One region of the Peribacillus sp. NPDC076916 genome, then DNA from elsewhere that is predicted to be linked to it. Evidence: riboswitches for the same ligand, from Rfam matches in the RefSeq annotation. Region 1 holds a riboswitch; the other holds the start of a gene.
What was found. Region 1 has a riboswitch for FMN ahead of ACQKFG_RS06380 (ECF transporter S component). Riboswitches for the same ligand answer to the same signal wherever they lie in the genome.
Positions count from the first base shown of each region.

Region 1 (6,673 bases):
AATGTCCCTCTCATCCTCGATAGTTACATAATCGGAAATCGGAAAATCTTTTTCCGATAAGACAATTTCCACGAGGTGATCTTCGATGGTGTTGACCTTCAATCTGCGGATTCCAGCTATTTCATCCAGATTTTTCCCTTCCTGGATGTATCGTAAAGTTGTTTTTGTGGATTGTGTCAATTGAGGATTCCCACTACTTTTCCAATCATTGGTTAATGATGACAAGAGCGGGTAATCCTTTCCCGATTCCATTTCTGCAAGCATTTGATGCAATGTGTCAAGAAATGTAAAGCGAACATACTCTTCTTCTATCTCTTTCCTTTTTGCAATCTGTTCAAACGTAAGTCCAATCCTGTTTATTCCGGTTAACCTCAATATGAAAATGTCTCGTTTCATATCACTTTGACTTTCTAAAAGGAATACCAGTTCATCATATAGATGTTGGGCAATCACCGCTCGATCCTGACGATTGACATGTAAAAATTCCTTTACGAAGTATTGGATTTTGGGATTTCGTTGAATCGGATAAAAACGTCTTTCATTGTGGACAATATGGGATATGGTTTGAATGAGTAAGTTTAACCTTCCCCAGAAAACCGGGGTTATATTGTTATACTTCCAACCATTTATATACGCCGGAAAAGGATATTTTTTAAAGTAATCGCCTAACATTCCCTCACCTTGCATACTAATTTCATACGCATCTGATTTATCCGTTAAATCAATCATCTCATGCTTAAGTAAATGTTCAATGTTTTGATTTAATTGCTGACGGGTAAATCGGGGTATTGTCCCAAAAATATCCGTTAAGCCGAATAAATGGGCATCCTGGATTGTTTGTGACGATTTCTTACCCTGAAGCATATGGTATATAGCATAAATGGAACGTTCGCCTTGAAATTTTTTTATCGCATATAGAATGATGGCCTGTAGATAATTATTCATGGGACTCACATCCTTGTTTCATTTAACCAATAACCCCATTGTAACAAAAAACTGCAAAAATCGCCGTTATTATTGATGAATACAAGGAAAAATATGTGACTAAATGACGAACCATGGAAAGAACCAAGTTAATAATTTCGATGCTTTTCGTTGACATTCAGCTACATGATAGTTATTATCAATACAATTTCTATTGAAAAGTTTGGCATTCGGTCTTACAATAAGAAAGAGATAATAATCTGAAATAAAAAGATTATCAGTTGTTAATCAACTTAGGAGGGGTTATATTCATGGCTAAATTTACTATTGTGGATAAAGAAACATGCATAGCTTGTGGAGCTTGCGGAGCAGCCGCACCAGATATATATGATTATGATGACGAAGGGATTGCATTTGTTACCCTTGACGATAACGAGGGAATCGTTGAAATTCCAGATGTACTTATAGACGACATGATGGATGCATTTGAAGGATGCCCAACGGATTCCATTAAAGTTGCTGACGAAGCATTTGACGGAGACGCACTAAAATTCGAATAACGGTACAAGCCATTTTCTATCGAGAATGGCTTTTTCTTTTGTCTCATACAAAAAAAACAAACATAAAAAAACAACCGAATATGGATATCCGGTTGTTTTTTCATTTCTATCGTCAATGCCGTTAAGCATTTTTATATAATGTTTGTTTATTGATCCATGTCTGTAATTTAATGAACAGCAACATGAATACAGATGTGATGAGCACGCCTTTAATCACGTTGAAAGGCAAGATTGCCGTCGTAACGAACTTTCTTGACTCTGGCGCCGACATTGCATCCCATCCCATAAAGAAGGTATATGCCGGTAAAAAGACAAAATAGTTTAAAACACTCATGAATACTGCCATGGAAACCGTCCCCGCAAGTAAAGCGAACGTCATCCCTTTTTTTGAATTGATTTTCTTAAATACATAATAAGTTGGCAAGACAAACAGTATTCCGGCTATGAAGTTAGCGATATGCCCCACAGGTACAGCAGTCATGGTCCCAGTCATGACTAAATCCAAAAGGTTTTTAATGAACTCGACTAGAATTCCAGCCATCGGACCGAAAATCAATGCCGCCATCAGTGCTGGTATGTCGCTAAAATCGACATTGAGAAAAGGCGGGAATCCCGGAAACGGGAAATTTAAAAGCATCAATAAATAAGAAATGCTTCCCATCATCGCAAGTGTGACCGTTTTTTTCACTTTGTTCTTATTCATAGTTCTCTCTCCTTCTTTTCCGATCTACCTGAAAAAGAGGTTTGGGTTCCAAAATATGCTGATGCTCAATAAAAAACCTTTAATTCCAATAGAATTAAAGGGATAAATTAAAGGCTGCATCAAACAAACGTTCAGCAAATAACTGTTGAAACGCACTCAGGAACCTCCATCTTCTCCCATCCAGACTATACTGTCGGCTTTGGAATCACACCAAATCCTGCCTTGTAAGGCTCGCGGGCTTAGAAGAAGAAATTCCTTCATCACCGCCGGTGGGGAATTACGCCCCGCCCCGAAGATAGACCTATAAAATTTTTATACTTCCCATTATATCTGAAATTCCTTTTTTTTGATAGCATTTTCTCTCGATTAATGCATTTAGGATGAATATCGATCGTAAGCAATGAATGGTTTAAAACAAATAAGCGAAAATTTTTTTATATTATGCAAAAGAAGACGAAGCCATTTATATCACGATATTAATCAAAAAATCAGATGAAAAATCCTGTTATTAAGCGCTTACATCCAGATAAGCCAAATTGACATAATCAGCATTTCAATTGTAAAATTAACTGAAATTTAAGATAATTCTTTTCCCTAGGAAGGTGTTTAGACGTGTATCGGATTTTAGTAGCAGACGCCATTAAACCAGAAGGACTTGGACCGCTATCAGAGGCATCCAATATTCATCTCATTCAGAAAACCGTAGAGGAAGCTGCAAACGAACTAGATCGGATCGATGCAATTCTTGTGAGAAGTGCAACGAAGGTTTCGGAAGATTTAATGAACCGTATGCCGCAATTAAAAATTATAGCACGCGCTGGTGTCGGTGTTGATAACATAGACATCCCGGCAGCGACAAAACGCGGGATTGTCGTGGTTAATGCACCTGACGGCAATACCATTTCAACAGCTGAACATACATTTGCGATGATGGCTTCATTAATGCGCCACATTCCGCAAGCTTATGCTTCACTGAAGAATGGGGAGTGGAAACGTTCTTCATATACGGGAACTGAACTTCGCGGTAAAACATTAGGTATAGTTGGCTTTGGACGTATCGGAGGGGAAATTGCAAAACGTGCTAAAGTGTTTGGCATGGATGTCATTGTCTATGATCCGTACCTGACAGTCGATCGTGCAAAGAAAATGTCCGTAACGGCCCTGCCGTTAGATGAATTGCTTCCTAAAGCAGACATCATTACAGTTCATACACCACTAACGAATGATACTAGAGGATTAATCAATAAAGAAAAACTGCTTACCTGTAAAAAGGGGGTTTATGTACTAAACTGCGCCCGTGGTGGAATTCTGGACGAAGATGATTTATATGAAATGTTAGTCGAAGGACATGTTGCAGGGGCGGCACTGGACGTTTTCGTCGAAGAACCTCCACTTGGCCATAAACTGCTTGAACTGGATAGCGTCATTGCTACACCGCACCTTGGTGCTTCCACGAAAGAAGCCCAATTAAATGTTGCGGTACAGGTTGCCCAGGAAGTATTGACCTATTTTGAAGGAAACCCAGTCTCAAGTTCAATCAACCTTCCATCCATATCTAAAGAAGTGTTTGAAAAGGTACAGCCTTTCTATCAACTTGTTCGGCAAATGGGATCCATTGCTTCTCAGTGCATGAATGAAGGCATTCAGGAAATCTCCGTTACGTATGCAGGAGAATCATTGGATTTCGATACAGCGATTCTTACAAAAAGTCTAATCTCTGGCTTTTTCAGATTAAGAGTCGATGCATCAGTCAATGAAGTGAATGCCTTGTTGATCGCAAAAGAGCATGGCATAACCGTTGGTGAAAAAATCTCTACGGATTCTTTAGGTTACTCGAATTTGATCAGCCTTAAAGTAAAAGGTGACAACCGTGAATTAACAATCAGTGGAACCTATATCGAAAATTACGGTTCTCGAATTGTAAGTTTGAATGGTTTCAAAATCGACTTTCAACCAGAATCGAATTTACTTTATATCCAGCATACCGATAAACCTGGGGTAATCGGTAACGTAGGTAAGGTCCTAGGTGATCACGATGTGAATATCGCAACCATGCAGGTTGGCCGAAAAGAAGCTGGCGGTGAAGCCATCATGGTTTTGAGCTTTGATTTACCATTAGAAGACAACATGAAACAATATTTAATGGAAACAGAAGAAATTACATTCATGGCCCGCATTTCATTATAAATAGAAAAAAGTGCCCGTCCAGAACGGGCACTTTTTCTGTGAATGCAAGAGGCTTTTGCCAACCATAGACCGGGTGTTTTATCACACCTCAATTCACTTGGTTCGGTGCTTTGGGTACCAATATGTCTTCAGTTAAATTCAGCTGGCCTACCTCTTCAATGGGAGCATTTTCAAACTTCACTTTTTCAAAACCAAAATCCTTGGCAATGAAGAGTATGGCTTCTAAAGCTTGAAGGGATTCCTTACTATTTTCAATGGCAACTTGATCTGATAATTGAATGATCACAAGATTTCCATTAGAGCTTATCCTTTCCCATTTCAGGTCATGCGGGATTGCAGGTGAAATTCCTTCGATGTCCGCCTCCCCTTTTCCTGCTTGCAGCGCCTCCTCAAAGTCCTGATAACCCATATTGCTTGGAACAAGGAACCTTGGGGAGGACTCATCCTTTTGGTAAAGAAAGTATGTGCGATTTTTTTGATGAGGTATATCCACCTCTTTTAAATAACCTGCGTGCGCAAACATGGCACCTTGCTTACCATCTGTAGAAAATGTCATTTTCTCTATATTGTTATAGGAAAGCGTTTCCTCCATCGAATGGAGAAAAAGTGTATCTTCATCCAATAGTCGGCTTTTTTCTTGAAAATCAATATGAGCAGTGGTCATATCGTTTCCTTGGCTGATTTTTATATCAAGTGGAAAATAGTCAGATAGCCCATATTGCTCTTCATCCATATCGGACATTTGATTAACTAACTGATTCAGTTTATCACTTTCGTCATAATGTTTGAGTTTAATCGAAATGGGAACGATGAAATTCATTTGATCATCTGGAACACCCATCGTTATGATCGATGCATTTTTAAGGTCATCTTGATAGATCGCTTGTGTAAATGTTTTTTCCTTTTCCCCTTTTCGGGGTTCCATTTCTGAAACCTTTTCTTTAGATTCGATTTCCGCTTGCTTACTCGAAGGCTTTTGATTATCCTGTCTATCCGCTGAATGATTTTCTTTGTTACTCGCATCCTGGCGTTCAAGATCTGCCATTCCCTTATTTTCAGATAGAGATAATTTCCCACTACTGCCGCTGTCCTCATGACTTGTCGTTCCTTTTTTTTCAATAATTAAAGATGATGCCAAAACAACCATTAAGAATAAGGAGGCAACACCCGCAAATAGAGGTATCCAGTGTTTCTTTTTCTTCTTAACATTTATTCTAGCAAACACCTCTGCCTTGGTTCGGTCATCTTTTAATTTCGGAAGCTGGCGCAGCAAGTCTTCAATTTCGCTTTCTTTCCAACGGGATCTTCTCAATGCGGTGGCCCTCCTTTCCTGATAAATCTTCCATCAACTTTTTAATAGCCTTCAAAGCACGGTGCTGGGTCGTTTTTACCTTACTTTCACTCCAATTCAGTACTTCAGCAGTTTCCGTAATGGACAATCCCTGAATATATCGTAAAATGATGACGGATCTTTGATTCGTGGTACACCGGTTTAAGCAATGATAAATATCTTGGATTTCATCGTTCATGATAGCCACTTCTTCCGGAATGGGCTCTTTATCTTTTATCAATTGCCTATCCCAATCAAAGTTAGGGAAGATTTTATCTTTCCACCCTTTTTGTTTCCGAAAGTAATCAATCGTCACATTTCTTGCAATCGAGTACATCCACGTTTTTTCACTGCTTTTTCCTTCGAAGCGTTCATAGGCCTTCATCACCCGTATATATACTTCCTGAACTAGGTCCTCCGCCGTTTCTCGATTTTTAGTCATATAAAAAATGAATTGATATATTTCCTGATGATATTTTTCATAAAGATCGTGGAAAACGGAATCCATCATTTCCCCACTTCCGTTCATAAATATAGTCGTCAATCCAAAACAAAAGTTACATACTTCGGCTTTAATCTTATTATAAAATTCCGTTAATTTCCATATATCAAGGACTTCTTATTTTGTTTCCTAAAAAAAAACAAAGACAAGTTGGAAAGAAATCCAATTGCCTTTGTTTTCTCAGTTCCTTATGAAACAAGATTTTTTGGCAAGCCACCCGTCATTCAGCATTTTCCAAAATTCGAGGCAGGATAAAGCTGAACGTCGTCCCTTTATTAGGTAAACTGTTTACCGAAATGAAGCCATCATGGGCATTGATTATATTTTTTACGATTGCCAAACCCAAACCGGTGCCCGAACGGCCGCGGGTCCTTGCTTTATCCGCTTTATAAAACCTCTCGAATACAAAAGGCAAATCTTCTTCGGGAATTCCAGATCCAGAGTCCCTCACATCAATGATCAGTCCC
Region 1 covers NZ_JBNNIU010000002.1:274,397-281,069, reverse strand. Annotated here, with positions in the region: gene ACQKFG_RS06390 (helix-turn-helix domain-containing protein) at 1-945, opposite strand, end outside; gene ACQKFG_RS06385 (ferredoxin) at 1,236-1,484, shown strand; gene ACQKFG_RS06380 (ECF transporter S component) at 1,606-2,187, opposite strand; FMN riboswitch at 2,352-2,488, opposite strand; gene serA (phosphoglycerate dehydrogenase) at 2,800-4,374, shown strand; gene ACQKFG_RS06370 (GerMN domain-containing protein) at 4,463-5,686, opposite strand; gene sigX (RNA polymerase sigma factor SigX) at 5,652-6,215, opposite strand; gene ACQKFG_RS06360 (ATP-binding protein) at 6,427-6,673, opposite strand, start outside.

Region 2 (6,673 bases), on a different contig from region 1:
ATAATCATTCAAGCTTTAGGGATGTTCAGTTCAAGTTCCTGTTTCCCAATTGAATCATTTTGTTCAAGATACCGAATCAAATCGGCTATCGTAATGAATTTCAGGTTAAATTTATCAGCGATGACTTCTAAATCGGATACGCGGGCCATTGACCCATCTTCATTCATGATTTCACAAATGACACCAGCTGGAGCGGCACCGCATAACTTTGCCAAGTCCACCGATGCCTCCGTATGTCCTGCCCTACTTAATACGCCGCCTTCTTTAGCGACTATCGGAAAAGTGTGACCAGGCCTTTGGAAATCTTCAGCGACAGAATCTTCATTAAGAAGTTCAAGGATGGTCAAGGACCGTTCAAAAGCACTGATTCCTGTAGAGGTGCTTTTATGATCGACACTTACCGTAAAAGCAGTGCCATGATGGTCGGTATTTTCACCTACCATAGGATGCAGTTTCAATTTCGCTGCCAGTTCTTCAGTGATGGTGGTACAAATCAAACCACGTCCATGGGTCGCCATGAAATTAATCGCTTCCGGTGTCGCCTTTTCGGCCAACACTACAAAATCCCCTTCATTTTCACGGTCTTCATCATCGGATACGATTACTACCTTGCCAGCCTTCAAATCTTCTATTGCCTCTTCTATTGTATGGAACATCATTACACCGCCCTTTTATTAGAATCCATGCTCTGCCAAAAACTCTAAATTCAGTCCTGGTTTCGGATTGCCATTTTTCATTTGATGTATTATATATTTCCCTATCATGTCGTTTTCGATGTTAACGATATCGCCAGCCGCTTTTTGTCCCAATATGGTGTCCTGATGAGTCAATGGAATCAGTGATACAGTCAAAAGGTTCCTTTCGATCCCAAATATCGTCAAGCTTGTTCCATCAATGGCCACGGAACCTTTTGGAATGCAGAAGGTACCAAGCCCATCATCCAATTGGATTACATAATATACGGCATTTTCTTTCCGTTCTTTTTTTATGATCGTTCCGGTTCCGTCGATATGACCTGAAACAAAATGACCGCCAAACCTCCCCTGTGCACTCATTGCTCGTTCGAGATTAACAGGTGATCCCAATTTCAATGTCCGGATCGTGGAAGCTTTGACCGTTTCCGGCATCACGTCGACCGTAAACAAACTTTTCGTGAAGGATGTTACCGTTAAGCAGACCCCGTTGACTGAAATGCTATCCCCCAGTTGCACATCTTCAAGGATTTTTTCAGAACGAATCGATAACTCCATACTGCTTTTTCCTTTTTTTAAGGAATGCACGGTACCGATATCCTCAATGATTCCCGTAAACATGTTTTTCCCCCTTTTATAAAATATAAAAAACCCCATAGGATGACCTAAGGAGTTAGCAGGAGAAATGAGTGAAAAAAATTGTATACCTAAAAAGCCTAATATTTTCATTTTCGAAAAATTAGGCATACGTATACACTTGGGTTCCACACGTCCTTCTCCCATCCAGACTGTACTGTCGGCTTTGGAATCTCACCAAATCCTGCCTTTATCAGGCTCGCGGGCTTAGAATTTCTTCATCACCGCCGGTTGGGATTTTCACCCGACCCCGAAGGACTAAAATAATATGAATCTTTGAATATTTTATCACCATAAAGTGAAGAAGTAAAATTTCTAACCTTAAATGGTTCCATTGTTACAGGAACTTCCTCTTTTTATGGAAAAATGTCTCCAAGTACCCCCGATGTGCTCCGAAAAGGTTAACCAGGCTGAATATGTGGAATAAGGTTAGAAGGATCACCATTCATACAAGGAGGAAGCCGATGATTATTTCCATCATTAACTTGATTTTCTATCTATTCGTCGTCACGATGAATTTTTTAGCCAATTTCCTGCCATTGAACGGCCAAACATCAGGAGAGATTTCCGATAAACTGGATGTCCTTTTCACTCCTGCCGGTTATGTATTTTCCATATGGGGCTTGATCTATTTCCTGCTCGCCATCTGGGTATTCAGGCAGTTTTTAAGTAAACATCAAAAAAGCCCTGCATATAAGGCATCCTATCCTTGGTTTGCTTTAAGCTGTGTCTTGAATGGCGCTTGGCTTTTGGCTTGGCACTATGAACGCTTTTTGTTATCCGTATTCATTATCATTGCTCTATTGGCTACTTTAATGGTCATATATACAAGAATGAAAAAAGTGGATCATGATACTTTTGACCTATTTCCGTTTTCCGTATATACAGGCTGGGTAAGTGTTGCAACCATAGCTGACATTTCTTATTACCTCACCTATATCAAATGGGACGGTTTTGGGGCTTCCCGTATAACCTGGACGATCGTCCTGCTGATTGCAGCAACAGCCTTGGCCTTTGTCTTTGCAGGTAAAAACCGGGATTGGTGCTATCCTCTCGTATTCGTTTGGGCATTCATAGGCATCGGGATACGAAATAGCGACGCCTATCCGATAATCACAGACATTTCTTATATCCTGGCTGCCATCACTTTTATCGTATCCATCACCATCTTCATTCAAAATAGGAAGAACAAATAAGGTATATGTTACCCTAAAATGCTTGCTGAAGATCTTGCCAGATATCCTCCCAAGCCTCAAGGCCAACTGAGAGACGGACCAGCTGGTCACTGATGCCCATTTGTTCCCGTGAATCTTCAGGAACGGCAGAGTGCGTCATGGTAGCGGGATGCTGGATCAATGTTTCAGCATCACCTAGACTTACGGCAATTTTGATAAGTTTCAATTTATTGAGGAATTCCTGTGCATCCTGTTTTGTGCCATGCAGTTCGAAAGAGATAAGGCCGCCGCCATGTTTCATTTGTTTTTGCATTATATAATGATCCGGTGAAGCTACATCACCTGGATAATATACCTTTTTCACCTTTGGATGTTTCTTAAGTTCTTGAAAGATTGCCATTGCATTGGCCGAATGACGGTCCATCCTGACAGGCAAGGTCTTCAGCCCCCGTAATAGTAACCAGGCATCGAATGGTGAAATGATTCCACCGATATCCTTCTGTGTAGTCCCGGCTACTTGATTCATGAATTCCTTCTTACCGACGACAAGGCCTGCAACGACATCACCATGCCCGCAAAGATATTTCGTAGCGCTATGAAGGACGATATCACAGCCATATTTCAAGCGGTCTCTGTAGGTAGGGAGTCGCAAACGTATTATCGACTACGACCGTCACATTATATTCCTTCGCAACTCTCACCACCATCTGTAAGTCAATCATTTTCATCGTCGGATTGATAGGGGTTTCCACATATATGCAGGTCGTTTCCGGCCGGATCATTTTCCTTACCTGTTCTTCTGAATCCATTTCACAAAAATCATGTGTGATGCGGTATTTATTTTTCATTAGCTGAAGGAGGCCAAATGTACAACCATATAGCCCCTGTGAGCACAGGATGTGGTCATCTGTTTTTGTTAACGCAAAAAGCACTGCTGAAACGGCAGCCATACCTGAACCGAAAGCAAGGCCAGCTTCCCCTCCTTCCAAAGCGGCAATCTTTTCTTCAAGTACTTGTACCGTTGGATTTCCAAGGCGAGAATAAATATATCCATCTTCCATACCGGCAAAACGCCTTTCCCCTTGCTCGGCATTTTCGAAAGTGAATGTTGAGGTTTGGAATAAGGGTGTTGCCAAGCTTCCTAAATGCTTCTTCGAGTCATATCCTTCATGGATGACTGCCGTTTCAAACTGTTTATACTTTCCTGTCATACCGTCTCCTCCTAACCTATGTCTATTGCTATCATATGTCAAAAAACCATATAAAGGAAGCGTTTTCATGCATGTTTATCCCCCATTAATGAACTCCTGAATTTAGAATCATTTCAAAATCCAATTTTTATAATATCAAATGCTTTTAGGTGATAATATCCTGATCCTTATTGGATCATTTCTTTTTGAACGGCCCATTTGCCGAGGCACCCATGGTTCAATTTATTCAGCAATAACAGGCACTTTTCTACTGGGAATTCTGCACAATGAGCAACGTTTTAATTTTTATATCTTAGCGGGCATTTGCGAAAAAAAAAGACAGCCGCCATGGCCGTCCCTTTTTTCGTATCATTCATCTACTACAATGTTTCCACCATAGAAGGTTACTCTCGTTAATGGAATCTCCAGTTCACGGGCCATTTTTTTCAACTCTCGCTCTTCTCTTTCCGTTACGATTGAAATGACAGTGCCATCTGCACCTGCACGACCAGTTCTCCCAGATCTATGGATATATTGTTCGATGTTGTCGGCCATATCAATATGAACGACCGCAGTAAGGCCTTTAATATCAAGCCCCCTTGCCGCTACATCCGTTGCTATCAGCATTGGGGATTTTCCCGAACGAAGCTTCCGCAACGCTTTCTCCCTGTCGACTTTATTGGATTCACCATGAAGCACGCCCATTTCAATACCTTTATAGCTCAGCTTTTCATGTAGGACGCTCAGCTCTGCTATATCATTCAGGAAGGCAAGGGCCTTCACATCTTTAATTCTTGTGATTTTCTCGAGAATCTTGGACTTTTCCCGTCTCTCAACAACAAAGTAAAGATGGTCCACCTTTGATTCCATTTTTTCATGCTTATCTACCTTGATCATTACGGGTTCATTCATGAATCCACGGGCCGCTTTTTCCGTTTCCTCCGGCAAGGTCGCTGAAAATACCATGATTTGCCGGTCTTTTAGCGTTGTTTTGATAATATTATTGATCGTTCCCATATGCTCTGGAGTGATCAATTGGTCACCTTCATCAAGTACTATCGTCTTAACTTCATGCATCTTCAATTTCTTTTGGGCAATCAATTCGTAAATACGCCCCGGTGTTCCCGCAATCACCTGGGGACGCTTCTTCAGTTTGTCCAACTGCCTTTTCACATTTGCACCGCCGATGAATGCTGCACCCGTAATGCCGCTTCCCTCTGACCAAATGCGAATCTCTTCATTGATTTGCATGACCAGCTCTCGTGATGATGCCAAAATCAAAGCTTGGGGCGATTTCTTTTCAGGGTCTACCTTTTCTAGCAATGGCAGTAAATATGCTAATGTTTTTCCCGTACCAGTCGGTGATTCGGCCATGATGTCTTTTCCCTCGACAATCACCGGTATCGCTTTCGTTTGAATCGGGGTAAGTTGCCCGAATCCGGACTTTTTCCAGACCTCTTGTATATATGCTTTTCTATCGTTCACTAATTCAGGTAATTCGCTCATATCTTTCTCCTTTAAAATATAACTTTTCCTATCTTTCATAGTACCATTTATTCTTGTCCAGTAGCCAATGGAATACGAATTGTAACCGTCGTCCCTTTGTTTACCTCACTTTCAAAATGCATTTCCCCGTGAAGCCGATGAACGATTTTCCGGCAAATTGCTAGCCCGATCCCTGTGCCCTTTTCTTTCGTCGAATAAAAAGGCTCACCAATCCGTTCAAGACGCTCGGGCACCATTCCCATTCCATTATCACTCACGCTGACCATTGCTTGTCCATCGACGGTTTGCAGCGATATATCAATTTTCCCATTATCCTCAATCGCTTCAATGCTGTTCTTGACGATATTGATTATCAACTGTTTAATTTCAATTGGATCAGCCATAATATAGATCGGTTCGGCGGTTTTAACCCTGAAACCCATTTCGATATTATTCAAATTCGTTTCCGCTTTCATCAACGTGAATACCTGTTGTAAACTGTCGGCAAGATCGATCCTGCGGTATGCTACATCCTGTTTCTTCCCAAGAATCAAAAGTTCACTTGAGATAATATTAATTCGGTCAATTTCCTTCAACATGATATCAGAATGCAGCGGGTTCACCTCCTGCGTCATATCCATTAACTGTACGAATCCTTTTAACGATGTCAGGGGATTCCGTATCTCATGTGCGACCGCTGCAGCCAGATGTCCGATTACAGATAGCTTTTCAGACATGATCATCAATTCCTCTTCGCGCCGCAATTCAGTAATATCCCGAACGATTGCATATACACCAAGCATTTCCGTGTGAACGATGATCGGTAAAAAGGTTACACGGATTATCCGCTCTTCATCACTGCCATTCTGGATGGTCGTTTCGAACTTTACAGCCTCCCCTTGAAGGGACCTTTTAAAGAATACAGATACTTTATCACTCTCATTCCAGTTGAGGAGATGATTCGCATTCTTGCCTTTCAAATTGTCACTGTTATGACCTAATAGTTTTTCAGCTTCAGGGTTTATCGAAACGACATTTCCTTCGAGATCCAGCTCAAGGACACAATCCGGGTTATGCTTGAACAGCGACCGATACTGTTCATCCTTCAGAACGAAATCCTGTTGGGACCTTAACATTTTCCCCGTCCAATACCTGATTATGAAGTATAGGAAAATCCCGGTTATGAAAATGAACATCCACCCTTTCGAATGTTGAAACATTGCATATCTCTGAACATCTGCCCTTGCCTGTGTCATAGAGATGTAATCCGTAACGAAAATCCATAAGACCCCAATGATTATATATATAAAAGCCACTTTACATGCAATTTTATGAGATTGGTTCATATTTTTTCCTTTGTATTGTTTTTTGGTTTATTATTCCCAAATCACTCAAAAAAAGCCCTCATGTTTTCAACATAAGGACTCTATCGGTATTGTACCATATATATTACATTCATTGTTTTATATAGCTAAAAAAAACAGCACCATTTTAA
Region 2 covers NZ_JBNNIU010000005.1:205,711-212,383, forward strand. Annotated here, with positions in the region: partial or broken gene ribB (3,4-dihydroxy-2-butanone-4-phosphate synthase) at 18-656, opposite strand; gene ribE (riboflavin synthase) at 675-1,313, opposite strand; FMN riboswitch at 1,460-1,590, opposite strand; gene ACQKFG_RS17745 (TspO/MBR family protein) at 1,793-2,524, shown strand; partial or broken gene megL (methionine gamma-lyase) at 2,538-3,714, opposite strand; gene ACQKFG_RS17755 (DEAD/DEAH box helicase) at 4,063-5,199, opposite strand; gene ACQKFG_RS17760 (ATP-binding protein) at 5,247-6,434, opposite strand.
Region 2: it holds a riboswitch for FMN, as region 1 does, so the genes downstream of both, ribE (riboflavin synthase) here and ACQKFG_RS06380 (ECF transporter S component) in region 1, are expected to answer to the same signal.